2 regions of the Paenibacillus sp. FSL F4-0087 genome follow, and region 2 is predicted to be linked to the other one. Evidence: a T-box and tRNA genes for the amino acid it is inferred to sense, from the RefSeq annotation. Region 2 holds a T-box; the other holds one or more tRNA genes.
The links. A T-box is a leader RNA that pairs with one kind of tRNA and senses whether it is charged. The one in region 2 lies ahead of MHB84_RS19180 (valine--tRNA ligase), so its partner is inferred to be a tRNA-Val.
Positions count from the first base shown of each region.

Region 1: it encodes a tRNA-Val, which carries the amino acid that the T-box ahead of MHB84_RS19180 (valine--tRNA ligase) is inferred to sense. The anticodon was not compared.

Region 1 is NZ_JBBODJ010000001.1:4,876,596-4,891,846, forward strand. It holds gene MHB84_RS22405 (DUF3221 domain-containing protein) at 554-1,045, shown strand; gene MHB84_RS22410 (DUF5071 domain-containing protein) at 1,087-1,473, shown strand; gene MHB84_RS22415 (VanZ family protein) at 1,644-2,648, shown strand; gene MHB84_RS22420 (manganese catalase family protein) at 2,760-3,662, opposite strand; gene MHB84_RS22425 (hypothetical protein) at 3,892-4,188, shown strand; gene MHB84_RS22430 (DUF3889 domain-containing protein) at 4,243-4,563, shown strand; gene MHB84_RS22435 (hypothetical protein) at 4,732-4,944, shown strand; gene MHB84_RS22440 (hypothetical protein) at 4,938-5,219, shown strand; gene MHB84_RS22445 (DUF3892 domain-containing protein) at 5,281-5,517, opposite strand; gene MHB84_RS22450 (GNAT family N-acetyltransferase) at 5,628-6,071, opposite strand; gene MHB84_RS22455 (hypothetical protein) at 6,308-6,562, opposite strand; tRNA gene MHB84_RS22460 (tRNA-Val) at 6,707-6,779, shown strand; gene MHB84_RS22465 (winged helix-turn-helix transcriptional regulator) at 6,915-7,250, opposite strand; gene MHB84_RS22470 (NADH-dependent flavin oxidoreductase) at 7,378-8,574, shown strand; gene MHB84_RS22475 (organic hydroperoxide resistance protein) at 8,800-9,219, shown strand; gene MHB84_RS22480 (YdhK family protein) at 9,457-10,017, shown strand; gene MHB84_RS22485 (hypothetical protein) at 10,107-10,283, shown strand; gene MHB84_RS22490 (TetR/AcrR family transcriptional regulator) at 10,467-11,081, shown strand; gene MHB84_RS22495 (SDR family oxidoreductase) at 11,088-11,828, shown strand; gene MHB84_RS22500 (copper amine oxidase) at 12,355-12,909, shown strand; gene MHB84_RS22505 (DUF1292 domain-containing protein) at 13,007-13,324, shown strand; gene MHB84_RS22510 (aminotransferase class I/II-fold pyridoxal phosphate-dependent enzyme) at 13,565-15,040, opposite strand.
Region 2 is NZ_JBBODJ010000001.1:4,159,877-4,175,127, forward strand. It holds gene hemB (porphobilinogen synthase) at 1-600, shown strand, start outside; gene hemL (glutamate-1-semialdehyde 2,1-aminomutase) at 713-2,017, shown strand; gene MHB84_RS19170 (RluA family pseudouridine synthase) at 2,014-2,922, shown strand; gene MHB84_RS19175 (LysM peptidoglycan-binding domain-containing protein) at 3,059-4,534, shown strand; T-box leader at 4,693-4,972, shown strand; gene MHB84_RS19180 (valine--tRNA ligase) at 5,031-7,697, shown strand; gene MHB84_RS19185 (bifunctional folylpolyglutamate synthase/dihydrofolate synthase) at 7,775-9,151, shown strand; gene murC (UDP-N-acetylmuramate--L-alanine ligase) at 9,208-10,527, shown strand; gene MHB84_RS19195 (SPOR domain-containing protein) at 10,647-11,843, shown strand; gene MHB84_RS19200 (DUF4321 domain-containing protein) at 11,989-12,231, shown strand; gene MHB84_RS19205 (Maf family protein) at 12,325-12,936, shown strand; gene radC (RadC family protein) at 12,972-13,661, shown strand; gene MHB84_RS19215 (rod shape-determining protein) at 13,856-14,890, shown strand; gene mreC (rod shape-determining protein MreC) at 15,079-15,251, shown strand, end outside.

The DNA.
Region 1 (15,251 bases), 720 kb from region 2:
AAAACCTTTGTACAAAAATAAGGGGAATTTGAAGGAGAGGAGACAAAAGCTATGTTGTACATTTTCATAACCTGGCTAATATTGATTTTAATGTTGATTATACTGGCTAAAGGCATCCAAAAGAATTCCAAGGATAGAGAGGGATCTGTTAAACGTTGGGGCGGATGGTTAATCGGACTTTTTATTTTAGGTAGCGTCCCATTGGGGTATGCATTATATACGGAGTTACGAGGGGGATATATAGGAGCCAACATTGGATTGGGACTGGCTTTGTTTTTGACATGGGGATACTGTGCTCTCTTGTTATGCGTTGCATTAGTGATCTGGGGAAGGTATGGGTATAAGCAGTACAGAAAGAAGTGATTTTGTTGCCCTCATGTTTATGATAAACGTAAGTTTGCATGCAACTATAAGCATATATTGAACGTTGAAATTAGAAATAGGTTTAAATAAGGGGGATTTACATATGTCCCATCTTCGTCAAGTACTGATATCGCTCTCAATCCTAATCGTATGCCTTACTGGATGTTCAAGACATATCGATTGTAATTCAGTGCAAACTCAAGCGAATACACCAAGTGAAGATGGATTCACTGGTTATGTGGTTGCCCGCGATGGCAATTCTATTCTAGTGGTTGATCCTGCATATGAAGACTTCGGTGCGAACAAAGGAGAAAGTCGGTATTATCCGGCAAAATGGTTCTCCAATGCGCCTAATCCGCAGATCGGCTCCTATGTTGAGATTTGGACGGATGGCAGCCCGGAAAATCAGCCCTATCCCGGGCAGGCCAGAGCGGAAACGATTGCTGTATCTTGCCCGGCCAATCCAGATGGAGCTCATATGAGTGAGGAGGATGCCATCCGGGCTGGATTGTACTCATCAGACGGAGAGCAAGTACGTATTCCTGTAATTGAGAATGTTGATTTCGATAAGCATATAGGAACATGGACCATTCGTATGCGAGATGCAATGTCAACGACGGATACTCAGGATCAGATTGAAGTAAAAGTAGAAGACATTGAGCCAGTATCGGAGCAGGAGTAAGGATCTAGGAATTCAATGTTGGATGAAAAGAGGAGATAGGTCTGAATGTTAGAGAATGGCTTCCCCGCGACAAACATGATTATGAAGCGGTGCGTAAGTTAAGTGAATTAAGTAATGAAGAGTTGAGAGATATCATTCCTGAGCTTATGGAGTGGTTGCAAGATGGGAATTGGCCCATTGCCAGATCCGTAGAAGATTTACTTTTAAGATTTGGAGAAGAACTTATTCCTCATATTCAAAATGTATTTAAAACCAAAGATCCACAGTGGGAATATTTTATGCTTACTGGTTTAATCAGAAGATTGCCTTCGCGATATCTAATAGTAATAAAGGATGATTTGGAAAGAATTTTGAAAAATCCTACAAAAAGTGAGATGCTTGAAGAATTGGATGAGGTTATAATACCACTACTGAATAAAATACAATAACAAGCAATGTAATTTTGTGATTCAGAAAAGTTCATACGAAGCAGCAGTGCAAACAACCTTGAACGGCACAACCTCTCAGGGTTACCAAGAAATCAAGGAGCAACGTGAGTCCTGCAGATTGTAGCGTGGAATGATTTGATGATGTGGAAGTTTATTGAAAAAAAGAAGGTGTGATTTTTATTTTGTATCAAGGAAAGTCAAGAAAATTCATCATCACATTTTTATCTTTGTATACTTGTTTAACATTGTATTTCTTATTCCTGGGCTTCGATAGAAGCTCGGCCAGTCCTGATCAGGGCTGGCGATACAGCTTAACCCCTGAAGGAATTCCTTTACATTTTCCAATGGGGAGAGATTTTAAGATATGGTTTTTTGAAATGGGGAACTTTGTAGCATTCATCCCCTTCGGGATGGTCATTCCGCTCCTCTTTCGCTGTGGGTTTATTCGCTTTATCAGCATATTCATTCTCTGTATTACGATGTTAGAGACATTGCAAATGATTTCTCGTTTAGGTGCGTTTGATATAGACGATATCCTGATTAATACTATAGGGGCTGCCGTTGGATATGGAGCACAGCGGATAGTAAAGCATCATCGGAATACATTAAAAGGACTTATTCGAATCTTCCTGACAGCGATTATTTTTTCAATAGGTACGATCACTGTTGTTGGCGGCCTCAATCATTATTTAGATAACGTTGACGGAAAAAGTGTTGCACTGAATGAAATTGTTTCGAGCGATGGGGCTGTAGTATGGGATGAAGAACTCTCCAGTTTTACAGTAGGCCAAACCAATGTCGAGCCTCAAATCAATCTGTACAGTAGAGAAAAACAAAAAACGAATGAGTTTTCATATCTCTTAAATCAAAAATACAAAAATATGAAAGGTTATTTCGCTATACCGGACGATGTTGTCCGAAGAGCAAGCCATGAGACTATAACAATAAGCTTTATCGCCGATGGCACAGAAATTTATTCTTTGGTTGTATCAGCAAACAGTGGGGAGAACCATCCTGACTCTTTTCAAACTCCGTTAAAGGGAGTTAATGAACTGACTATAAAAGTAATATCCGATGGTTCAAATCCGGTGACCAATATAGTGATGTGGGACATTACACTGACAGAGTCAAACACAGGGCAAAAGTTCATCAACAGCATTAAATCCATGTTTTAATATATCAATAATAGCCCTCGATCCTGCCACTGAAGCAGCAAGATCCGAGGGCTTAATCCATTTTCATGCCATATCAACAACAACTAATACATCCACTACAATAAAGCTTCCTTAATCCGCAATATTTCCTGCCATCTTCAGACGACGTGCAATTTCCTGAAAGTCTTCCTGCGAAATACCTGGTGCGAATTCTTCTTCCACTGCAGGAGCTTCCGGAATCGGGTATCCTTCAGGGACGCCTTGAATGACTTCCAGCGGTTGTCCATCTTCAGGGTGTGTCCCTTTCCAGATCTGACTGATCGCAGTAAAGTCTTTATCACTATAGGTATACAGCTTGGTGTGTAGGCCTTTTTCTTCGTATTTCCACGCTTCGTTAAAGGATTTGTTGCTCAGGGATGGAATCGGCACCAATTTGGTTACATTCACTCCGGTTGCGATTTCAAGCGCTTTAGCATAAGCGACCACATGCACACCACCACGTACCAGCAAATAGCCAACAACTGCCCGGGCTGCAGGGTGATCGGTCATTTCATAAACTTTCATTTTATGTGTACGTGCTCCGCATTCGAGGAAAAAGTTATGCAATAGATCTTCAACCAGATTACCGCTGTTGAAGACATTGGCTCCTGTCCAGGGATTGCCCATGGAGTCGAAAGGCATTGCTCCCTGTGCGCCAGCCAGGAAATGATAGGAGAGACGCGCATCCTTCACGGAACCAAGTGGTGTATCGTCAGGCTCTTTGTACTCAGTGGAACCTCTGAGGCATTTGTTAATGCCATGAGACACAAGCTCTACATGACCCAATTCTTCGGCGGTGATACTCATCACCAGATCGTAGAAGGGTTTCAATTTTTCTTTGGAACGAAAATTAAACGATTGATAGAGGTAATTGTTCAACGTTGACATCTCTCCGAATTTACCACCCAGCAATTCTTGTATCGCTGCCGCTGCATTCGGGTCCGGTCTCTCGACATTGGGGATTTCAATTGCGATTTCATCCATACGTTTGAACATTCGGGTGTAACCTCCTCGAAATGATTGCTCAGAATAATGAAGTGATGCTGTCATGGCCTATTACACGTTTATCGAATACGCTAAACCCATAATTTTGCAAATGAGGCTTAAGGCGTATGTAATTGAGTCTACATTTGTTATTTCCAATCCCGTGTTATTTATGTACAATCAGGACGAATGAAGTTAAGTATGGTAGTCATTATCTGAATTAATGAAGGAGAAACTGAGAGTGCGCAAAAGTTGGATTATGGTGGGATGGGGTGTCCTCCTGCTTGTCGTTTTTGGATGTAGCGATGTGACGGCAGCATATGCAAATTATTCGAGTGAGTTGGATCAACAAAGAAAAGACAAGCTGATAGAAAAGTACGGTTTGGAAAAGCCGGAAGATCCACCACCGCGAAATCTTTTATTGGATGGTGACTGGGGGATAAGCTTCAAATCACCAATAGAACGGTATAAGATGGCGATCAGTACGATTCAATCGATCCAGCAACCGATTACGTTTATCATTCGTCTACTGGTGTAAAATAAACTTCTACAGGGCAGGCTAACGTAAACATTGCCCCAAGGAGTGAATGAAATGAGAATGCTCATCGTAGCCCTAATGACAGTGGTACTAAGTTTAAGTGGACTAACAACCAGTTCAGCAACTGCGATTCCGGATTATGCGAAGTGGGGAATCATTGCAGTGAAAGAAACACAAACCAAGTACAACGTGGACATTTTGGATTACAAACATATTGGCCGCACTTCGTTAACAGCAGACCAGTCCCGTGAACAGTTCAAGTTATGGGTACGTAATAAAGACGGTAAACAATTTGCTGTATTTGTGAATGTTGATTTTAACCCGTCTACCCAGCAGCTGAAAAAAGTACAATTCACGGAATCGGATCGACGTTAAACTGAAGATGATCTGCATAGCAAGGCAGGATAGGAACCAGACTTCCCTATGAAAGGGAGTGAGTCTGGTTTTTTTATTTCAAAAAATCCTTTTTTTAGTTATTGAATAAAGAACTTATGTTCGCATATAATAATAAAACAAACACATGTTCTTATTGGAGGGATGATTATGCTAGGGAAATATATTGGTCAGATGGTGGAGCTCGTCTACATGGATCGTGCAGGGCATATTACACAGCGGCAGATTCGAATCAACAGTGTACGGGAAGGGAAGATTAGAGCATCCGCAGGAAAAGAGGGGTCACCCCGAACATTTCTGGAACAAGGTATTCTGGCATGGCGTCCCGTACTCCATAAGGAAGGGAAGGAAGAAATATGCTGAATGATTTTGAACGCAAAATTTTGCGTATAATTGTGAATTATGCAGGCCAACGGCGCAGAGTGCCACGAATGGATGAGCTGGAGAATAAGACGGGAAGAAGCAAGGCGTTCATTCATGAGTCACTGCTGGAGCTTGAGCGCAGGCAGCATATTGTATGGGAGAACAAGTCTACGCTCGAAGGTATACTCATTTTGCAAGCATGGGAGCAGGCACCACAACCCATTCGCAAAAGCCAGCCTGCTGGCGATGCCGTGAAATATTTTACCGAATATTAAAACGTAAAAAACGCCAACCCGGAATGCCGGATTGGCGCCTTGTTAGGCATCGTAACATCTATTAGAAGATAGGAAGTTGATCAAGGTTATTGGTTGGGTCGCCGTCTGCGTCGCCGCGAATGTACATTTCGCCGTCTTTGCCTTTAAAGACGTTCACACCTGCAATTGCTCCTGCTTTTACTTCTGCCAGTGCCTGTTGGTAATCCAGCACACGTCCAGATGAAGTTTGGAACGCAGTCAGATCGCCGTCACCATTTTTTTGAACTGCTGTGAAGCTTTCGCGTGTCGTTTGATCCATGATGTCACACTCTCCTTATCTGACCAAATAGGAATCTGGTTACCTCTTTAGCCTGTCCGGATCAAAAAAAAGTATGCATAACATAACTTCATATCGCACGCAGAGGATATCTACAAGCTCTTTTGCATACGAACATGCAGAATGTCTGCATCATAAAAAGGCTCTTCCGAAATCACTTCATATCCGAGCTTTTCATAGAACTTCTGCGCCTGGCATTGCGCGTCCAAAACAGAGTAGGCTAATCCCAATTCACGTGCCCGTTCTTCCATGGCTAACAGCAACACACGTCCATAACCGAACGCACGATGAGATTTGAGTACAGCGATGCGCTGCATCTTGGCGGTATCCTTGGTGTAATAGATCAGGCGCCCCGTGGCTACAGCCTGTCCATCTTTACTCAACAATACGTGATGCACATCAGGACTGATAATATCATATTGATCGATCTCAATGTCAGCAGGCACCTGCTGCTCGATTACAAAAACATTATTACGAATATCCAGTGCTTTCTGGAGTTGTTCTTCAGTTGTTACATAACTAATCTCAGCTGCCAATTCCATACCTTCTTTCTGCTCTACGCTATCAGACTGAATTATACAAAAAAATGCTTTTCCTGTATAGTTAAGTCTGGAACATACTGGGAGAGGAGGTGCGAACCATGGGTATGGCGGGAGTGATGGCAATCACACTTTTGATGTCGGCCGGAATGATTGCTTTGTTATATTATGTGACCAAGAAGGCATATTCCAAAAAGTGGGACGAAGATGAGTGAAATGCGACTTAATGCTCCTCAGGGTAAGACTTCAACATTGCCTTGTGGGGAGTAAACGTCATGCACAACAGACTTGGAATACACATCCAGCCAAACGGGCAGGTCATCATTAACCTCATTGGGTACTTTCAACTGTTGGAATTGTACAGTGTGTTCATCCCGTTCCAAACTACAACCGACAGAAACGTATATTAATGCAACAAGCGCAATCAGACAGGCTAAGTTTTTGGCTATGATAAATAAACGCAGTTTACGTTCTTTCATGTTCCTCATATGGAAGTCACCTCGTCATCAAAATGGTAATCTTTCCTTTATTGTGCACCAATTCGAATAAAATATTACCAATATAACGATTGACAATGAACACGGTTACTTGGTATGATACTGTTACTTGATTGGAAAACAATTAGATATCATGATCTGTTAGCTCAGCTGGGAGAGCACTATCTTGACAGGGTAGGGGTCAGTGGTTCGAGCCCACTACAGATCATAACAAAAAGTCCTTGCGCAGCAAGGGCTTTTTTCTTTTGTCTAGTTTTTTGAGATGACATGATGAAGCCTTGGGGGACAATTGGGGGACGAAAATTAGAAGAAATAAGCTATATCCTTCGCTGCGCTATGTTCACTAACTCTTCTGCAAATCAGCAAGATTCTGTTTACCCCAATCGCAGAGAATTTCCAGCACAGGCATCAGCGTTAATCCTTCACGAGACAAAGAGTATTCTACTTTTGGCGGTAATTGTGGATACTCTGTACGGATAATTAATTGGTCGGCCTCTAATTCTTTCAGCTGAGAGCTTAGCATTTTATGCGTAATGCCTTCCAAGGCTCTTTTCAATTCTCCATATCGCAATGTTTCTTTTTTCCATAACCAAAACAAGATATGCATTTTCCATTTTCCGCCGATCAAGGACATGGCATGTGAAAATGGTTTAACGTTTACTTCCTCAGCAGTTTCCATATTCCACTCTCCTTTTAGATAGTATCTACCTTTTAAGTGCATACTATACTCTTTTTTCACCCTACTATACAATAACTCATGAAACAGAGACAAGGGCGAACAAGCCTAATAAAGGGAGAGAATATATATGGAAAATAGTAATCGTAATTTCTTGCAGCCTTATACATTTGCGAATGGTTTTACGCTAAAAAATAGAGTGGTCATGGCGCCGATGACAACGATGTCCAGTTTCTTCGACGGTTCAATTACCAATGATGAAGTCGATTATTATGCCGAACGGGCTGGTGGCCCTGGTATGATCATTACGGGTGTTGCATACGTAACTGAAGGGGGAAAAGGCTTCGAAGGTGAGCTATCCATCGCAAGTGATTCTACAATCAAAGGACTGTCCAAAATTGCAAGGGCCATTCAGAAAGACGGAACGAAAGCCATTGTGCAAATCTTTCATGCAGGGCGCAAAACGAACTCCAAAACGCTAAGAGGTGTTCAACCCACCAGTGCGAGTGCAATCGCTGCCGCACATCCAATCGGCTCGGAGACGCCGCGTGAATTAACACCTGAGGAAATCGAAAGCATTATTAAGGACTTCGGCAGGGCAACCTTGCGGGCCATACAAGCTGGTTTTGACGGAGTAGAGCTTCACGGGGCCAATACGTATCTGTTGCAGCAATTTTTCTCCGTCAATTCCAATCAACGATCCGATCAGTGGGGTGGCAGCTTTGAAAATCGTATGCGATTTCCGCTGGCAGTCATTCAGGAGGTTGCATCGGTTATCGATGCCCATGCGGATAAACCTTTCATCCTCGGTTATCGGATTTCACCGGAAGAAATTCATATGCCGGGCATCCAGCTCAAGGACTCCTTGGCCTTTGCCCAGGCTCTGACAGACACGCGAGTTGATTACATTCATCTGTCGATGGGAAGTTACAAACGAACATCTTTAAATCACCCCGATGACAAGGAGCCGATCTTAACTAAATTCGTTCGTGTTTTGGATCACAAAAAACCTCTGATCGGTATTGGATCGATTGAGCGGCCGGAAGACGCAGAAGAAGTTATCAACGCCGGGGCAACTTTGGCTGCACTCGGACGGGAATTGATTCGCGAGCCGAAATGGGTACAGAAGGTAAAAGCAGGTGACCTTGGTAGCATTCGTTACCAAATTTCTCCGTCTGATATGGACGAACTGCGTATCCCTTTGGCAATGCAGACTTATCTGGAAGGTTCGTTTCGGGAGGTCATGCACTTTACTACCGACAGTCAGAAAGGGACTGACTACCAGAATTCGCTTGCACCGATGGAGGGTTTTGAGAAGAAGATGTAAAAGTTAAACTAAATTAGATAGATTCAACTTTCGGATCATTAATAGATATTTATTAATTCCGGAGCAACCATTTCCTGCTTTTACATGAGGGAATGGTTGTTTTTTTTATTTAATAATAACGATTTACAAACACAATTAAATTGTGTACAATCTAATTGTTAGCAAAATAAAAAGAGATATCATCTTTACAAAATAAAATTTAAACATACAGAGGAGACAATACTCATGAAAACATTATACGAAACTACAGTTATCAATACAGGTGGACGTCAAGGGATTGTGCAATCGCCGGATAACGTATTTATGCTTGATGTCGCTGCCCCGCCTGAACTGGGAGGCAAAGTAACGACAGCTACGAATCCCGAGCAATTGTTTGCAGCAGGTTACAGTGCTTGCTTTAATTCAGCGCTGGAGTTTCAGTTGAAGAAACACAAAGTCGAAATTGAGAGAAGCACCGTATCGGCTACAGTTATGCTAGTAACGGACCCTACGGATAATGGTGTGAAGCTGGAAGTTGAACTTGAAGTTAAAATTGAGGGTCTGGATGAAGAGACAGCACAGAAATTTGTCAAACTTGCTCATGACTACTGCCCATATTCCAAAGGCATCAAAGGGAACGTTAATGTTACCGTGGGACTAGCCTAATCTTTGCCAGAGCGAATAAAACGGTTTTGTTCTGGACCTCACTATTGAAGTCTGAAGCATCTTTCTAAAATAATGTTCAACATACTGAAGGCCTCCGAGAAATCGGAGGTTTTTTGATATGTTTTTAATTCTTTTTGCGATATACAAAAATAGATAAAGAAATCGATCACGATTGAAATATACCCATATGGGGTATATTATAAGAGTAGAAATCGAAAGTTCAAAGGAGTGCAACTCATGAAAAAGTATGCAATGATATTGCTGACTACGTTGATCACGGGCAGTCTGATGTTAAGTGGATGTGGCAAGAATGCTGAGCAGCATAATAGCAGTAGTAACAGTCATACAGCGAGCACAGGAGAGATGCACCACTCGGATTCGGGAGAATTACCGGAAGGGCTTCAGGAAAAGAAAAATCCAACATATCCTGTGGGCAGCCAGGCCGTGATGAGTACGGACCATATGGCTGGAATGAAGGGTGCAGAAGCGACCATTGTGGGAGCCTATGAGACAATAGCGTATACAGTCTCGTATACACCAACCACAGGAGGAGATACTGTGAAAAACCATAAATGGGTCATCCAAGAGGAAATTCAGGACCATATGGATCAACCGTATGCAGCAGGAACAGAGGTTGTGCTGAACGCTGACCACATGCCAGGAATGAAAGGGGCTAAGGCAACGATTGACTCCGTTGAGCAAACGACGGTATATATGGTTGATTACACCCCGACCACAGGCGGAGATCCGGTGAAGAATCATAAATGGGTCACAGAAGAAGAATTGTCTATTCAATAATACTTTTCAAAGAATAATCAAATTCTCACTCAATTATGGGTTATACTGGAACAATAAGATTAAAGTTGCTGGAAAGGGGAATGTATATGATGGACTTCAGCAAGCCGCCCCATGCCTCCGAATCACATACACACAAACAGCGTCATGAAGAAAATGAACAACAGCTATTAGCCGGAGGGAAAAGCATTTGGTGGGAAATCAGCAATTGGCTAATTCTCGGTGGGATACTTGCGGTGATCTTCGTATTGTTTAAATTCGTGTTCTAGAAAAAGAGAAACATTAAAACTTTGGATAAGGGCCATATTAAATGGGCTCTTTTTTTTACGCTCGTACATATAAAATTATCAAGAATAACAAATGACAAAAATTATTATTTGTCATTTGTTATTCGGTATGTTAATCTAATTTCAACGGAGGTGACTAGGGGATGGTGCAACCATCTTAATCATATGGATAAAGACAAAACTTCTGAATTTTTAACCAAGGAACAAATTATCGCAGCAACGCAGGAAACTCTCCGGCGCTTCGGTGTTGCCAAAACATCTGTTACGGATGTCGCTAAATTGCTTGGAGTTAGTCACGGTACGATTTACAGGCACTATAAAAGCAAGAAAGAATTACTTGAAGGCGTGACCGCACAATGGCTCGAAGATGAGATTATCGCGCCTTTGACGGCAATAGCTAAGGATCAGAGTTACAACGGTGAGGGAACACGTCATTTGAAAGTATATATAGAAGTGTTAATCGCTCGTAAACGTCATTATGCCGAATCCGATGCAGAGTTGTTTGAAATGTACGCACGGGTAACCCAGGAATCCGCAGATATTATCGCTAAACATGTGCAACATCTTGTACGTCATCTGAGTGAGATTATCCAGCAGGAGAATCATTTCCAATTTAACAAACCAGATGTGGTTGCAACTGCTATCCTTCAAGCTACAGCTCGTTTTCATCATCCGGCACATGCCTATGAATGGCAAAGCCCTACAATTGATGCGGAATTTGCACAGGTGTGGTTGTTGATCGAAAAGGGATTATTACATTTGGAACAAGAGAGGGAGTAATTGTAAATGAAAAAGCTAACAGGTAAAGTGGCCGTTGTAACAGGCTCATCCCGGGGGATCGGACGTGCTATAGCTGAGCAACTCGCTGAAATGGGCGCGGATGTCGTCATTAACTACACGAGTAGCCCCGACAAAGCAGAGCAGGTTGCAGATATTGCTCGCCAAAAAGGAGTTCGTGCCATTACCGTTCAGGCTGACCTTGCCCGGAAGGAAGATGTGGAGCGTTTATTTTCCGAAACGATTAACCAGCTTGGAAGAATCGATATTCTGATCAACAATGCAGGCATCATGAAGACAACTCCTTTGGCAGATGTGACTGAGGAAGAATTCGATCAGCAGTTTGCGATTAATGTAAAAGGTACATTTTTTGCTTGTCAGCAAGCGTTGAAACACATGGAGGACCAGGGCCGAATCGTTAACTTCTCCACTTCTGTAACTGGACAGATGTTTCCGGGATACAGCGTGTACGCAGGTACCAAAGGAGCAGTTGAACAGATTACTCGTCAGCTTGCGAAAGAATTTGGCTCCAGACAAATCACTATTAATGCTGTTGCACCAGGTCCTGTGAATACCGAATTGTTTTCTGTTGGGAAGACGGAGCAGCAGCTCGAAGGAATGCGTAAAATGAATGCATTTGGTCGTCTGGGTGAACCGGAAGACATTGCAAATGTGATCTCATTCCTCGTCAGTGAAGAATCGCAATGGGTTACAGGACAGACGCTGCGTGCAAACGGCGGTTTCATTTAAGGATATCATGCACGAAGTTTACCCCTTTTGACACACAACCGGGCGAATCCCCATATGATGCATTACATCAGCAAGCAATTGGGGAAATGGGGAATCCGGGATGGCAAAAGCAAAGGGAAAAAAATCTCCCGCGTTAAAGAGTGACAAACTTCGTGTATCCATGAAATTGGTTACTTCGGATGTATGTGAGCGTTGCAAGACCCCCTGTACACGAGGAATGGATTATGCAGCACGGATGCGAACCGATGGAGCTGTGGGCAAGGGCGTACCTTGTATATTAACTCGTCATACTTCGTAGTTAGCAGCATAATAAAATTGACCCAGAAGAAGTTCGTATAATTACGTATTGCCAACAACTATACTATAGGGGCGTCCTTTAACAAGGAACGCCTCTTTTTGATCGTTCCAAGGGGTGGAAAATATTCTGGATAAAAAATGAAAAATGATGAAAAACAGCGCAACTTTGTGGATGAACCTGCAGTATAAATGTACAACAGCTAGCAGCAGGGGAGGGAATATTGACGGAATGAAATGGAAAAGAATTTTGCTGTGTGTCACAGTATTCTCCTTGCTCGGCGGGTCTTTATTGTTTGCAGATTCAGTGAACGAGAAGATTCGGGTTCTCATTAACGGCAAGGAAGCAGCTGACGGTGGTTATCTGATTGACGGAACGACCTATGTACCTGTAAGGGAAGCGGGCGGAATCGCCAGATGGGATAGCACAAACAAGAGAGTAACGGTTATCAAACCGAATGTACATATTTTTCTCTTCAAGGGAGATACCGTGTTTGGCAACGTAAACGTGGGTAAGTTGAAATTTAATGTGTTCTCACAAGTCGACAGTTTGACGACGGATATAGCTGCCGTGAAGGTGACGATTACCAATCCAAGTGGTGAGGTTAAGGATATTCAGTCTCAAGAGCTCAAGACTCAGAAGGATAACTTCTGGTTCCGAACGTACGATTTTACGTATGATTTCAGCCGGGCTGGCAAGTACCAAGTCGGTTTTTATATTAAAGAAAATGCAAATAGTAATTATGTGCTGGCAGCCGAGAAAATCATTACCGCGCTGAACGATTGAAGCAAAAATAACCTTGGCGGTTAAATTGACCTGGACCATTGAACATGTTACGATATGCAAGGTTACACAATTTCTATTTATAAAGCGAGGTATATCAATGAGCGATCACACACATGAACACGGCGATGCCTGCGGATGCGGTCAAGACCACGACCACGACCACGAGCATGAAGAAGTTCTTCTGACACTGACAGACGAGAACGGAAATGACGTGGAAATGGTTCTGGTGGAGACGTTTGACGTGGAGAAGCATGTTTATGCGCTCCTGCTGGAACGTAACAATCCTGAAGCTGACGGCATCATTCTGCGTATGGAAGAAGAAGACGAGGAAATGGTGCTCTACAATATTGAAGACGAAGAAGAGTGGACCCGTGTTGAAGCGGCGTACAACGAACTCGTTGCAAGCCAAGAATAGTCATCCTTTTGGAATAAAGCAAGAAGGCTCCTTGATTACAGGGGGCCTTTTGTTTGCTTTTTATTAGGTGTAAATGCTGTTTTTTCTTGCCATAGGGACAGTGGAATAGGTGGGAAAATGCAAATAAGACAGCGATCATAACACAAGACAGGACAAGTCTGTGTGGAGAAAAAAATAAAAAGGACCAAGCATCCCGCTTGGTCCTTAGAGATCGATCAACCTCATGAAGAGGTGGCTGTTCTAGAAAATCGCATCTGCTTCCACGATGACTTTTACATTGGTTACGCTACGGTCTTCAGGTCCTTTTACAGGCAGTCCAACTTCAACATGATCAATGATGTAGTCGATGTTCTCCTGAGTGATAACCTCACCTGGCAGCAGAATCGGAATTCCTGGTGGATATACGTAGATGAATTCCGAAATAATCCGGCCAGCGGATTCCTTGAAAGGAATGACTTCGGTATCACCATAGAACGCATCACGTGGAGTCAGCATCAGCTGTGGTACATCTGGAACCTTAACCACCAGCTCGTGGGCTGGATTCACTTGATAATACGTACGGGATAGATCTTGCAGGGCGTTCAGCAAGATTTCTACGGAGTCATCCGTATCTCCCGGCGTGATGAGGCACAGAATATTATACATATCACTGAGCTCTACCTCGATTTTGTAATGCTCACGTAGCCAGTTCTCTGTTTCGTAACCTGTAATTCCAAGGTGACGAACATGAATGGTTACTTTGGTTGGGTCGTAATTAAAAGTAGCCTCTGTGCCCAGCAGCTCTCTGCCGAAGCAATACAATCCGTCCATATCATTAATGGAGCGTCTTGCAAACTCAGCCAAATCAATGGCCTTCTGTGCCATCTGATGGCCATTTAGAGCCAGATTTCGTCTCGACGTGTCGAGCGAAGCCAGAAGGATGTAGGAAGTCGACGTTGAAGTCAACATACTCAGAATAGTTTGTACACGTTGCGGATTCACATAACCATTCTTCGTGTTCAGATTGAGTACAGAACTCTGAGTCATCGAACCACCCAGCTTGTGTACACTCGTCGCAGCCATATCAGCCCCGGCGGCCATGGCTGAGAGCGGCAGATCTTCATGGAAATGAATGAGTACGCCATGCGCTTCATCCACAAGTACTGGGACCTGATAGCTATGCGCCAGTTCAACAATTTCTTTTAGATCGGTACATACACCGAAGTACGTTGGGTTAATGACGAGCAATGCCTTGGCATCGGGATGACGCTCAAGGGCACGTCGGATCGCGCCTGTAGTGACACCGTGATCGATTCCTAGATTGGCATCCTGCGCTGGAGAGACGAACACGGGTTTCGCTCCTGAGAAAATGATGGCAGACATGACCGATTTATGCACATTACGGGGCACAATAATCTTGTCACCCGGTTCACATACGGACAGAATCATGGTCATGATGGCACTGCTTGTGCCTTGTACACTAAAATAGGTATAATCGGCTCCGAAGGCATCGGCTGCCAGAATCTGCGCTTCCTCAATGACACCGGTGGGCTGATGCAAATCATCTAGCGGTGCGATGTTAATCAAATCTATGGAGAGGGCATTATCGCCGATAAATTCACGAAATTCGGTGTCCGTTCCCAATCCTTTTTTATGTCCCGGAATATGAAATTGCACCGGATTGAGTGCCGCGTGATTTTTTAAAGCGGTAAACAGCGGCGTACGGCGGTGATCCATCAGTGCTGTCACAACCTTTCCTAATTATAATTTGTAAGAAAAACGTCTTTCGACGTAAATTCTATGAAGACAGACCGCATGTAGCGGATGTTTTTCTTGCGATCACGGATTTAGTTCAGCTTTGCTGATAACTTATCATTTTGTAATCTCAAACAAATTTGAGTATAGCAAATTAAGAACCGAATGCAAGCAGTATTGCTTGACAATTTTT
Region 2 (15,251 bases):
ACCGTGGAATTGGACGGTCACATTTGCGGAGATGTTCTCAATGACGAATCACTGGAGCTGCTCGTGAAAACAGCGGTATCCCAGGCCAAAGCTGGAGCGGACATCATTGCACCATCCAACATGATGGATGGATTTGTCCAAGCGATCCGTGCCGGACTGGATGAGAATGGTTTTAGTCATATTCCGATTATGTCCTACTCCGTAAAATATGCGTCGGCATTCTATGGTCCATTCCGCGAAGCTGCGGATTCCACGCCACAATTCGGAGATCGCAAGTCGTATCAGATGGACCCGGCGAACGCTCGTGAAGCATTGCGTGAAGCCGAAACCGATGTGCTTGAAGGAGCGGACATGTTGATGGTGAAACCTTCACTGTCCTATCTGGATGTCATGCGTACGATCAAGGACCAATTCGATCTTCCACTGGTTGCTTACAACGTAAGTGGAGAATATGCCATGGTGAAGGCAGCGGCGATTCAAGGCTGGATTGATGAGAAAAAAGTGGCCATGGAAATTCTGCTGAGTATGAAACGTGCGGGTGCAGATATGATTATTACGTACTACGGAAAAGATGCTTCACGCTGGTTGGCCGAGAAATAATAGCTTGCTCCCATAACAGCAAGGACGAACAAAGCGGATTATGGTTTATCAAAATTATATAATAGGCTCCTCTAATAGGTATGGAGGGGCCTCATCACTAAGGAGGATGTTCATGACTGCACAACAAGGAACTCGTCGCAATGATGAGCGCTCACGCAGCGCATTTGAAGAAGCCAAGCAGTACATACCTGGGGGTGTGAACAGTCCCGTTCGGGCGTTCAAATCGGTCGGGCTTACCCCAATCTATGCAGAGCGCGGAGAAGGCTCCAAAATTTATGATATTGATGGCAATGTTTTTATTGATTATGTGGGATCCTGGGGTCCGCTTATTATGGGACATGCGCATCCTGACGTTGTAGAAGCTTTGCGTGAGACAGCCCTTAAAGGAACAAGTTTTGGTGCGCCAACACTGCTGGAGACAGAGATGGCTAAACTCGTCTGTGAGCGTGTGCCTTCGATCGATATTGTACGAATGGTGAATTCCGGTACGGAAGCAACCATGAGTGCGATTCGGCTGGCACGTGGTGTAACCGGACGCAGTAAAATTTTGAAGTTTGAAGGATCATACCACGGGCATGCCGACAGCTTATTGATCAAAGCAGGATCTGGTGTAGCAACACTGGGTCTGCCTGACAGCCCGGGTGTTCCTGAAGGTGTGGCTATAAATACGATTACGGTCCCATACAATGACCTGGAGTCGGTGAAGCTTGCTTTTGAACGTTATGGTGAAGAACTGGCCGCCGTCATTGTGGAACCTGTTGCAGGTAATATGGGAGTTGTACCACCCGTTTCGGGTTTCCTTGAAGGCCTGCGCAATTTGACGTCGCAATACGGCAGTTTGCTCATTTTTGACGAAGTCATGACTGGTTTCCGTGTAGGGTTGAACTGTGCACAGGGACGATATGGCGTTACACCTGACCTGACTTGTCTGGGTAAAGTGATCGGTGGCGGGCTTCCGGTGGGCGCTTATGGCGGCAGACGTGATCTGATGGAACAGATTGCTCCGACCGGACCAATCTATCAAGCAGGTACACTGAGCGGTAATCCGCTGGCTATGGCAGCAGGTTATACCACACTCAAATTGTTGACACCGGAGGTCTATGATCGTCTGGAGACATTGTCTGCACGCTTGCAGGCTGGGTTTGAAAAGAATGCAGCGGAGACCGGCGTAGCCATAACAATTAACCGTGTTGGTTCGATGGTATGTCCATTTTTCAGTGCAGTTCCAGTTACAAATTATGATATTGCCAAAGAAAGCAATCTGGATCAATTCCGTCGTTACTTTGCGGCCATGATTGATCAGGGTGTAAGTGTTGCTCCTTCCCAATACGAAGGTATGTTTGTCTCTGGCGTGCATACGGAGCAGGATATTGACGATACGATTGAGGCGAACCGTAAGGCTCTTCAATCACTATGACCATTAAAAGTTGGAAACGCCGTGGGGAATGGCTTGAGCTGATGCCAGGCAAAGCGGTGACAGGCAGTTCAGACAGGCAAACGGCTGCAGAACAATGGCTCTTGTCTGAGCTTCAGTTACCAGAAAAAATGTTGCGTCAGCTAAAGACCAACCAGGGCATACAACTCGCAGGGGACCGGCTTCGGCTGGCCCTTTTTGCGTCTCAGCCGATCGATGTTGAACCGCGTTGGGCGGATATCGATGTCCTGTATGAAGATGACTTCTGTCTGGTTGTGCACAAACCGGCCGGAATGAAGCTTCATCCCGATGGAAGCCGGACGGATCAAGCAATTACGCTGGATCACGCGGTGGCCTCCTATTACGAAATGAATGGGGTTCAGGCGAATGTACGCCATGTTCACCGTCTGGATGAGGACACAACTGGGCCTGTTTTATATGCCAAAAATGCTTTTGCTCTCACCAAACTGGATGAAGCCATGCGGCGTAAAGACATTGGACGGCATTATGTCGCCATTGCAGGCGGTAAGATATCCACGGAGCTGAATAGGATTGATGCTCCGATTGGGAAGGACAGGCATCACAAGCAGCGCAGACGTGTCTCTGAAGGTGGGCAGGACGCTGTAACTCACGTAGAGATCGTGGAGGTATGGGATAGGGCGACCCTTATCAGGCTGACACTGGATACAGGGCGCACACACCAGATTCGGGTGCATTTAAGTTATGTGGGACATCCCCTCGTTGGAGATGAGTTATACGGAGGCAGAAGGGATTCTATTGGTCGGCAGGCGCTCCACGGTGAGACACTGATTTTTAGTCATCCACTGACAGGGGCACGAATTGAAGTGGCAGACCCTTGGCCACAGGATTTCGAACAACTGGCACAACGTAAAGGCAAGGACCAATAAACTGGGAAGGTTTGCATAAAAGGTGGCATGCTCATCTCATTCAAGGCATATAGATGGGGTAACGAAGGATTTGGACCATGGATCAGTCCCATGAGAAGGATCATGGTGAACATATGCCGAAAGGAGGACGCCACCTTTGTTGAATCAACCTTATGGTTTGCGGTTCGATATTTATGAGCGCGTTCATTTGTCAGAGGGAGTCCCTGCAATTGAGGAACTGGAGGAAATTGAGTTATATCCCCGCATTCAGGTGATAGGTCAGGATGATCATGCAACATTGCGAGGCCATCTTTTGCTAACAGGTGCGTATCGGGGAGAGAACGAGATCTCGGAGGAACTCAAACATTTTATTCCGGTGGAGATCACGGTACCCCTGAACCGGGTAAGATCGCTTGAGGATATTTCCATTGAGATCGAAAATTTTGATGTCGATTTGTTATCCAACCGAAGTCTAAACATTACAGGGGTATTGTCACTTCGCGGTATTGAGGGCTTTCCCGTGGAGGAACCGCAGGTCTGGTCAGCAGATGAGTTTACCGTTGTACATTCGCCCGACCCTCAGCAGGGCGACCGTTCCGCTGAAACAGAGCAGACAGGCAGCTATCCCAATGCTTTTGCTCAGGAGTATCTGCTTCAACGGAGCGAAGAGGAGCTGCAGCAGGAACATCTATTTCAAGCTTCTTCCGAACCGTTTCAGTCCTGGCAGCAAGGGGATGGGAACGCGGAGCAAAGCAAAATAGTAGCTGAAAACGAAGAGTCCTCGTCCTTGAGGGACAAGGAGGATGAAGCGCAAGCGAATGTGTTGTCCGATACGCCTTCTCCAGTTTCGTCTTTTTTGGCGGAGACAGCCGACAGGTTGGCTTCTTACCCTGAATCGGAGCCTTTGCTTCCTCTGGCTGAAGAGCAGTCTGTTTGGTCCGAGCCTTCCGTCGAGACCTTACATACGAACTTAAGGAATTCGGAGCAGGCCGATTCCAAACTGGAACTGCAGCATTCGGATGAACTGGCAGCACCGGACGTATGGCATTTTGAATCTGCTCGATCTGAACCAAAGCAGGAGGAGCACGCAGTTGCAGATGTTCCGGCAAGTTCGCAGTCAGAGAACTGGCAGGATGTCTTTGCAGCGTCTGAATCGGAAATTTCGGAGGAAGACAGACCTCCTCTTGAAGCGGTAGAGACGAATGAGCCCGCTGAAAAAGAATCGTTTATCCCTGAACCTGTGGCTGAGACGGAAGACAAGCCGGAGCTTAAGGTTGCTTTTGGCAGCAAGAGAGAATCTGCACTCAAACAGGAAGAGGGCGTAGGCATCTCCTCCTTGTTATCCTCTGGCAGAGTAACACGGGAGGCGGAGGCAGAACGAGAGCAAGAGGCACTTGCTGGAGTCCTGCAGGAAGAAGCATATCAGCCTGAAGATGTCGAGTGGAAGAACCTGTTTCTCGGCACCATTGTCGACCAGACCCCGTTCCGTAAAGTAAAGTTATGCATTGTACAGCGTGAAGAGACGCTCGATACCATTGCAGACCGATATCAGTTAAGTACCCGAGAGCTCCAGTTGTATAATCGTCTTTCCGAACAGGTTGTGGAAGAAGGACAGATTCTATATATCCCTTAACCTGTAGGCAGGTTTAATGACCATTTCGACCCGTGATCCCTTGAGGATGGCGGGTTTTTGCTTTGTCTGCCCTCAACCTGCATTGCAGCGCGCTTTTTCCGCTGTTGTCAGGTTGACTATCGGGCACGGGCAGGGTATGATGTGTTTAGGTTTTTTGAAGAACAACGTGGATCGGGAGTAGTAGACAGTATGACCTTTCAGAGAGCGGAATTGTAGCGCTGGGAAATTCCGTAGGAACCAACTGATCGAAGTCGCCCGGGAGTTGCCTGTTTGAATACAAGGGATGAGTAACTTTAGTATCATTCATTCCTAAGGTAGGATGGGCCGGTCGCAGCCGTTATCTGCTTGAAGTGTCACGTAAGTATAGAAGGGGTAGTTTATCTTTCTATCTGCGTGAAACAAAGGTGGTACCGCGAAAGCTAACCTTTCGTCCTTTGATGGATGAAAGGTTTTTTTGTTTTTTGGCGATGATGAATAAGTAACGGAGGAATGACACATGTCTGAACAAAAAAATTCAGCTGCAACAGAAATGCCAACCACATATGATCCGAAAGCTGCGGAACAAAAATGGTATTCCACTTGGATGGAAAATGGATATTTTAAGGCGGGTCAGCGTAAAGATGCTGAACCTTATACGATTGTAATTCCACCCCCGAACGTAACCGGAATGCTCCATATCGGGCATGCGCTCGATTTTACACTGCAGGATATTCTGATTCGTACCAAGCGGATGCAGGGCTATGATGCACTGTGGCTGCCGGGATCTGACCATGCAGGTATTGCTACACAAACTAAAGTAGAGCAGAAATTGCGTGAAGAAGGTCAGACTCGTTATGATCTGGGACGCGAAAAGTTCTTGGAGAAGGTATGGGACTGGAAGGATCAATACGCAACAACCATTCGTCAGCAATGGGGCAAAATGGGCTTGTCGCTCGATTACTCACGTGAACGTTTTACACTGGACGAAGGTCTATCCCAGGCTGTACGTAAAGTGTTTGTTCAACTGTATGAAAAAGGCCTCATTTATCGAGGCAAACGAATTATTAACTGGGACCCGGTGAACCGGACTGCACTGTCCGACATTGAGGTTGAATATAAAGAAGTTCAGGGTCACTTGTACCATCTGCGTTATCCGCTCAAAGACGGAAGTGGGTATGTTACAGTAGCGACAACTCGCCCGGAAACGATGCTGGGAGATACGGCAGTTGCTGTTCATCCGAAGGATGAGCGTTACGCAGATATGATTGGCAAGGTGCTTGTTCTGCCTATTATCGGACGCGAAATTCCGGTTATTGCAGATGAGTATGTGGATAAAGATTTCGGAAGCGGCGCCGTGAAAATTACGCCTGCTCATGATCCGAATGACTTCGAAGTGGGCCTTCGTCATGATCTGCCACAGATTACGGTGATGGATGAGACGGGTACGATGAATGCCGAAGCAGGCAAATATCAGGGACTGGATCGCAGCGACTGCCGTAAGCAGATTGTTGCCGACCTGCAAGAACAGGGCGTATTGATCAACATCGAGGATCATACGCATCAGGTTGGACACAGCGAACGTACAGGAGCTGTCGTTGAGCCGTATTTGTCGACACAGTGGTTTGTTGAGATGAAGCCACTCGCGGAAAAAGCGATTGAGAAGCAACAAAGCGGTGAAGGGGTTCATTTTGTTCCGGATCGTTTTGAGAAAACGTATCTGAACTGGATCGAGAATGTTCGTGACTGGTGTATCTCTCGTCAATTGTGGTGGGGTCATCGTATTCCTGCCTGGTACGACGAGGAGACTGGAGAAGTTATTGTATCTGCTGAAGATCCGACAACATTGCCAGAATACGCTGGACGTAAGCTGAGACAGGATGAAGACGTTCTGGATACATGGTTCAGCTCCGCATTATGGCCATTCTCTACATTAGGCTGGCCGGAAGATACGGAAGATCTGAAACGTTATTACCCAACAAGTGTACTCGTAACAGGGTATGACATTATTTATTTCTGGGTGGCGCGTATGATCTTTACCGCTCTGGAGTTCACGGAAGAGGTTCCGTTCAAGGATGTGCTGATGCACGGTCTTGTTCGTGATGCAGACGGACGGAAGATGTCCAAATCGCTAGGCAATGGTGTTGATCCGTTGGATGTGATTGAGAAATATGGTGCAGATGCAATGCGTTACATGATCTCTACAAGCAGCACTCCGGGTCAGGATCTCCGTTTCCGCTGGGAGCGGGTTGAACAGGCTCGTAACTTTGCCAATAAAATCTGGAATGCATCGCGCTTCGCTTTGATGAATCTGGAAGGGTTCACCTATGAAGATCGTGATATTAGTGGAGACCTTGGAACAGCGGATTACTGGATTTTGCACCGCCTGAACGAAACTTCTCGTGATATTACGCGTCTAATCGAAGCATATGAATTTGGAGAAACAGGCCGTTTGCTGTATAACTTTATTTGGGATGACCTGTGTGACTGGTATATTGAATTTGCGAAGTTGTCCTTCTATGGGGAAGATCCGGTTGCCAAGAAGAAAACACAATCGGTGCTTGCTTATGTGCTGGATCAGACTATGCGCCTAATTCATCCGTTCATGCCGTACATTTCGGAAGAGATCTGGCAGCATCTGCCGCATGAAGGCGAGACGATTACGTTGGCTTCCTGGCCGGTGTATGACCCTGCGTTGGAGAACCCAGAAGCGGTTGCCGAGATGAACCTGCTTATGGATACCATTCGTGCAGTGCGAAACATCCGTGCAGAAGTAAACGTACCAATGAGCAAGAAAATTGAATTAATGGTGAAAGCGAACAACGCAGAGACATCCAGCATCATTGAACGCAACAGCCATTACATCAAACGTTTCTGTAATACGTCCGAGTTCGACAGCGGCCTGGATCTGAGCTCACCGGATAAAGCAATGACTGCTATCATTACTGGGGCTGAGCTGTACTTGCCGCTGGCGGGTCTTATTGATATTGATCAGGAAGTGGCTCGTCTGGAGAAAGAGTTGCAGAACCTTGAGGGCGAAGTACTCCGTGTGGAGAAAAAGTTGGCGAACGAAGGCTTTGTTGCCAAGGCTCCTGCCAAAGTTATTGAAGAAGAGCGCGCCAAGCAAGCGGACTATTCCGATAAACGGGATAAGGTGATTGCACGAATCAAGGAACTGAAAGGTTAATATATTCGGGTCGGATGGAGTGCTTCTGCGCCATCCGGCCGCTTTTTTCAACCAAACTCAAACTAAAGGTGAATCATATGACGGAACTTAACGGGACAGAAATAGCATCTCCTTTACTTACCTATGACGAGGCTGTGAACTGGATCAATGGCCTTATTCCTTTTGGCATCCGACCTGGATTGGAACGAATCGAGGGATTGATGTCATTGCTGGGCAATCCTCACCAGCGTCTCAAATTTATTCATGTCGCGGGAACGAACGGCAAAGGTTCGACTTGCGCTTTTTTGACGTCAGTGCTTCTTCAGGCGGGATATGATGTTGGAACGTTTACATCCCCTTATATCACCAAATTCACAAACCGTTTTCAGTACAACGGTGAGGATATCCCGGAAGAAACGTTGCTCAAACTTTCAAACCGGCTTTATCCATTGGTTCAAGAGATGGCTTCAACTCCCCTTGGATCACCTACGATGTTTGAGGTGTCTACAGCAATCGCCCTTCTGTATTATGCGGAAGAGTGCTACCCGGACATTGTGGTATGGGAGACAGGGCTCGGGGGAAGGATGGACGTAACGAATATTGTTACACCCGTGGTATCGGTCATTACTAATATCGGTATGGACCATACGGATGTACTGGGAGATACGATTGAGGCGATTGCTGGAGAGAAGGCAGGTATTATTAAGGCGGGGGTACCCGTTGTTACCTGTGCCACGCAGCCAGAGGCTGTGAAGGTGATCCAGGAGACGGCAGAGCGGCTGCGTTCAACCGTGTATCTGGCGGGAGATCGTTTCTCCTATCATAGACTGGACAGTGATGAGAACGGACAATCTTTTCATTTTACAGGACCGTTCCGTGATCTGGACGCTCGTATTCGCATGCAGGGTGTACATCAATGCGACAATGCAGCGGGCGCACTTATGGTACTGGAGTTGCTTCGCCAATACATGGCATTTATGCTGGATGATGAAGATATTGCGCTTGGACTGGAACATGCCTTCTGGGCAGGACGGTTCGAGAAAGTGGTTGATCAGCCCCGCATTATTCTGGATGGTGCACATAATCCGGAGGGGGCCGAATCGCTGGCCAAGAGCATTATCGACGTATATCCTCACAACAAGTTAATTTTGATGATGGGCATGCTGGCGAATAAGCATCACGAAGCGTATTTGCAGCATATACTGCCACTAGTGGATACGCTGATCCTGACCGAGCCAGATTTCCGACGCAAAATGGATGCAGCCAAATTGCTGCAGCTCGTCGAACGGGTACGTCCCGCCATTGCGAAACCGGAGCTGGAAATCATCGTCGAGCCCGAATGGGCAAAGGCACTTGATCTATTGAAGTCACGGACGGAAGCGGAAGATCTGGGGGTGGTGTCCGGCACATTGTACCTGATTGCAGATGTGCGGGCAGCCCTTTTGCATCAAACCGATTCTGAAAAAGGTTGGTGAAAGTTTTGTTAAATACATCGGAACACGTTCATTTTATAGGGATTGGCGGATATGGCATGAGTGCCATCGCGAGAGTTATGCTTGAGATGGGGTACACCGTTACCGGATCGGATGTCGCTTCACAGGAGTTGACCGAGAAGCTGGCAGCCAAGGGAGCGAAAATATATATCGGACATACGGCAGAGCACGTAAATGGGGCAGACCTGGTTGTCTACTCTACGGCAGCTCCAGCTGATAATGTGGAACGGGTGGCAGCTGAAAAGTTGAACATCCCGATTCTGCATCGCGCCCAGATGCTCGCACGTTTGCTGAACGAGCGCAAAGGTGTGGCTGTAGCCGGTGCTCATGGCAAAACAACCACGTCATCCATGATTGCACTTGTTATGGATAAATGTGATACAGACCCGACATACATCATTGGCGGGGAAATCATGAACGTGGGGACCAACGCCAAGGCAGGCCAAGGCGACTGGGTCGTTGCCGAGGCAGACGAGAGCGACGGTTCATTTTTGCAGTATCACCCTTGGCTCGGTATTGTAACGAATATTGAAGCAGATCATCTTGAGAACTACAACAGTGATTTTGAGGAACTCAAAAAGGCTTATGTGCAGTTCCTGAGTCAGATTCGTCCAGAAGGCACGGCCATTGTGTGTGCTGACGACGAGAATGTTCAAGCCATTTTGCCTGAGCTGAAATCACGGGTAACCACATACGGCATTGATTATGCTGCTGATTATACGGCAACAGATATCGTGCTTGGCGACCGCCGAATTTCCTTCACGATGAGCCATCAGGGCAATGTGCTGGGTACGGTGGAGTTGTCAGTCCCAGGTAAACATAACGTTTATAATGCCATGGCTACGGTTATTACCTGTCTCGAAGCAGGTATTCCATTTGAGAAAATTACAGCCGCTATTATCCAGTTCCATGGAGCGAAACGCAGATTCCAGGTGCTGGGTGAAGCACGTGATATGTTGATTATTGATGACTATGCTCATCACCCGACTGAAATTGAGGCTACAATCAGTGCGGCCAAAGCAACGGGGAAACGTATTATTGCGGTATTCCAGCCTCAGCGTTACACACGTACGTTCTTCCTGCTTGATGCGTTCAGTCGTGCCTTTGCAGAAGCGGATGAGGTTCTCATTACCGATATCTATTCCCCTGCGGGTGAAAAACAGATTGAAGGTGTTCACTCGGCTAGACTGGTTGAACTCATTGTTCAAAACAGCAATGCTTCTGCGCGTTATCTGCCGACAAAGGAAGAAGTTGTTGCAGATTTGCAGAACCGTCTTCAGCCAGGCGATCTTGTGCTCACGATGGGTGCAGGTGATATCTGGAAAGTTGGCGATACACTTGCCAAAGGGTTGAATTAATTACAATTGTAAAACCGTCTGACTTCATTGCGAAGCAGGCGGTTTTTTGCATGAAATGGAATGTTTCAGATTCTCTCCGCATATAGCTGTTATAAATGGGACAAAGGAGAGGGTACGGGGTGAGCAATGCTAGAATGACGTTTCGCTTTGGGGATAACGAGTCGGACAAGCCTGAAAACAAGGGGATACCCACATCCAGCACATTTGCAGCTTTGAGTGAAGAAATTCCGCACAGTCCAACACCAACACCAACGCAGTTGAATACAGCGCCTTCATGGACACCAGAGGATATTCCCGGTGACTGGGGAGAGACGATGCTGACAGGCTCCACTGTACCTGAACCTTACCAAAGAACGGACAAAGATTCGAAACTCGATGAGCCTGGATACAGTTATAATCATCTAACTGCGTATCCCGAAGATGAGGACGAGAACAGGTCGGACGAGAATTATGGAGGCCATGATTGGCTTGCAAATAGTGAACACTCTTATAAGCGAAATCGTCCCCCGAGGGGCTGGAAAATGATTGGTTCAGTAACGGGTGCACTTGTAACCGGGGCCCTCTTCGGCATGGTTATTCTTTCTTTTTTTAATCGGGAAGGGGCCGTGGATCCTGGGAGCAAGATCCCCGCCAATCAGGCGGTATCGACTGTAACAGGTCAGCAGGGAGTGGCAGGTTCGGAACAGCAGATTCAGGCAACAACTACAGGCGGCAGCTACTATGCACTGCAATATGGTGTATTCAGTTCTCCTGAACGCGCAGAACAGGCGAAGGTGGAGCTGTCCCAGGCAGGCATAGCGGCAGGCTCCGATCCGGAGGATGGTAATCGGGTATATGCAGGCATTTCGGCTGACCGTGAGGAGGCCAAGCTGCTCAGCTCAAGGCTTAAGGCCGAAGGTGTGGAGCTGTACGTCAAGGAAATTGTCAATCCTGAAGTGAACCCGGCAGTATTCGGCGGAAAAGCAGAGGATGTACAGCATTTCTTCGCAAGCGGGGCGGCTTTGGTTGAACAACTGTCTACCCTTTCGATCCAGCAACTTGGTCAGTCCGTTCCTGAAGCCGTTTCAACCGAAACGATGACCTCATTACAAAATCAGCATCAGCTCTGGCTGACCGGTTTGAATAGTATTGCACCAGGTTTGAGTGCAGACGTACAACCCTATGTATCCGCGATGGAAAAATCGATGGCGAGTGCGGTAACGGCAATTGCCGAATACAACAAAAATCCGGCTAATGTGCATATGTGGTCTGTACAGTCCGATCTGATGGAATATGTATTACAGCAAAAAAAATGGCTTGAAGCGATAAAACAGTAATTACCACTTTCCCATAACACGGCCTTGAAATACCTATCCGGCAAGGAACTGGAAATAGTTCCCCTTGCCGGATTTGTGTTTGTATTGACGTACAAAACCCCGTATAATAATGTGGGTGTCAAAAAATGGCGAGGGAAGATCACCGATGAAAAAAAACTTCGGCATGTTATTGCTGTTTTTACTGCTCGGCTGGCTGGCCGGTGCGTGGATCGCCAAGGCACTGCAGCCTGTAAAGGCCGTTGCCTTTCTAACGAAAGCCACGACCATTCGTTGGTCGCCGCAGGCTGATCTGGATATTATCAGTTATGATATTTCACTTCAATTTCAAATGAGCCTCCTGAGTCTGATCGGTATTATTGCTGCTGTATGGCTGTATCGCAGGTTATAGGAGAATGACGAATTTTGACGAAGAAACTAAAAAAAATGATATCTACTAGCGTGATCCGACAGGATGTCGCCGTAGCATAAGGGGCCGGTTATTTTGGATAAAACACAACAGCGTCGCATTATTCTGGCTTCCACCTCGCCGCGGCGTAAAGAACTGATCGCATCACTCCATCTAGCTTTTGAAGTAATACCAAGTCACGCTGATGAAGATACACCCCCGGAATGGACTCCCGAACAGACGGTACAGGAGCTTGCGATGCGTAAGGCGCTTGCCGTTTATCGCGGGCTGGAAGGCCGTGAACAGGATGCTGTTATTGTTGGTAGTGACACTGTTGTCGTTCTGGACGGTGATATTCTTGGTAAACCCGTAGACGAAGCGGACGCTGAACGAATGTTATCTCGTCTACAGGGGCGTGTACACCGTGTTTTCACGGGAGTAGCTTGTATCGATGCAAGTAATGGACAATCCATGGTTCAGTACCGGCAGACCGATGTAACGATGAAGGAACTGTCTGAAGCTACGATTCGTGCGTATGTTCAGACTGGAGAGCCTTCGGACAAGGCAGGATCATATGCCATTCAGGGCATTGGTGCTTCGTTGGTAGAACGTGTTGAAGGATGTTATTTCAATGTGGTGGGCCTACCATTGTCCTTGCTTAGCGATATGCTGGATGGATTCGGCGTACATGTACTGCCACGTACATGAAATTCCGCAATTGACGATCTGAAAAGAGGGAATATATGGAGTCGCCTCAATATATGATGCGCGACATCCCCCAGGAAGAACGCCCGAGAGAACGCATGATGGAATACGGGGCGGGCGCCTTAAGCCATGCTGAATTGCTGGCGATCTTACTTCGAACTGGTACAAGACAGGAATCCGCAGTGCATATGGCACAGCGGATTCTGACCGAAGCGGGTGGAATTCGCTCGTTGATGGATTTGAGCCTGGAAGAATTGACTGCGATGAAGGGAATCGGCATGGCCAAGGCTGTACAGCTGAAAGCCAGCATTGAGCTTGGTCATCGAATTGCGAAGAGCAGACTTACACAGTCAACTTCAATTCGTACCCCTCGTGATGCGGCCGACATCCTTACTGAACAACTGCGTTACTTGCAGAAAGAACACTTTGTGTGTCTTTTCCTAAATAGCAAAAACCACATTATTGCCCAGGAAACACTCTCCATGGGTAGCCTTAACGCTTCGATTGTTCATCCGCGTGAAGTGTTCCGGGCTGCCATCAAATGCAGCAGCGCCTCTATTGTGTGCGCACACAACCATCCCAGTGGTGATCCTACGCCTAGTCCAGAGGACATCCAAATAACCAAAAGACTGATCGAGGCCGGTGCAATTGTTGGCATAGATGTGCTGGATCACATTATTATCGGAGATGGAACGTACGTAAGTTTGAAGGAGAAGGGCTTAGTATAATATAATGGTTGGCGTTGATGTTTTCCTATGAATGTTGACGGCGTTGTCCGTAGAAGATAGGTTCACTTTACTAATGCAAAACAATGCAACACAAAACAAATGCGAATATTAGCTCCACCACTATGGTGGGAATGAAAATGAAACGCTCTTGATTCACTGGGGCGGCTATATGAGGCAGAAAAGGAGATTACGTCATGTTTGGTGGTTTTACGAAAGATTTGGGTATTGATTTGGGGACAGCGAATACGCTGGTTTATGTACGTGGAAAAGGAATTGTGGTGCGCGAACCTTCGGTTGTCGCTATACGGACAGATACAAAAAGCATTGAGGCAGTAGGTGAATCTGCCAAAAAAATGATTGGACGTACACCAGGTAACATTCGTGCCATTCGTCCAATGAAAGACGGCGTTATTGCCGATTTCGATACAACGGCAACGATGATCAAATATTTCATCCGTGAGGCGCAGAAACAACGCTCCATGTTCCAACGTCATCCTAATGTGATGGTATGTGTACCATCGGGGATTACTGCAGTAGAACAACGCGCGGTTGAAGATGCAACCAAACAGGCTGGAGCACGTGAAGCCTATACAATTGAAGAGCCTTTTGCAGCTGCCATTGGTGCAGATCTGCCTGTATGGGAACCAACGGGTAGTATGGTTGTCGATATTGGTGGTGGTACAACGGAAGTGGCTGTCATCTCTCTTGGTGGTATTGTAACAAGCCGTTCGGTTCGTGTAGCGGGTGACGAGATGGATGAATCCGTGATTCAATACATTAAACGCCAGTATAATTTGATGATCGGTGAACGTACATCGGAGCAGTTGAAGATGGATATTGGATCAGCTATGCCGCTTGAGCAAGTGGAAACAATGGAAATTCGTGGACGCGACCTCGTTACAGGCTTGCCGAAGACGATTACGATTACTTCGGATGAAATCAGCGAAGCTCTGGCGGATACGGTGAATGCCATTGTTGAAGCTGTAAAAGTAACCTTGGAGAAATGTCCTCCTGAGCTGGCAGCAGATATTATGGACCGTGGTATTGTTCTCACAGGTGGCGGCGCATTGCTTCGCAATCTGGACAAGCTGCTTGCTGGTGAGACAGGAATGCCTGTTATCGTAGCAGAGAACCCGCTCGATTGCGTTGCAATCGGAACAGGTAAAGCGCTTGAGAATATTCATTTGTTCAAGAGCAGAAGCAGTTCGGCAGTTCGTTCCAAACGTTAATTGATATACGCTTTGCTTGGTTCGCTTCACGACCAAGGAGCATGATATCAACGAAGAGGACCCGGTTAACCCCGGGAGAGCTATTACCCGCATACCCGGGGAGAATCAGCTGATATTCTCGATGGGACTATAAGTCTGACAGTCTCCCCGCCGGGCATGGCTCGGAAGAGAATAATGGATGTTAGAGGGTGGTCGAACTGTTTAAACTGCTGGGTAACAAAAGACTTTTTGTTTTGCTGGTGGGCCTTGTTACATTTATCGCGTTAATGGGCTTTACGCTCGGTCCGCGAACCGCTCTATCCTGGCCGGAGAAATTCCTGAAGGATTCAGTCGGATTTGTACAATACGTATTTTACAAGCC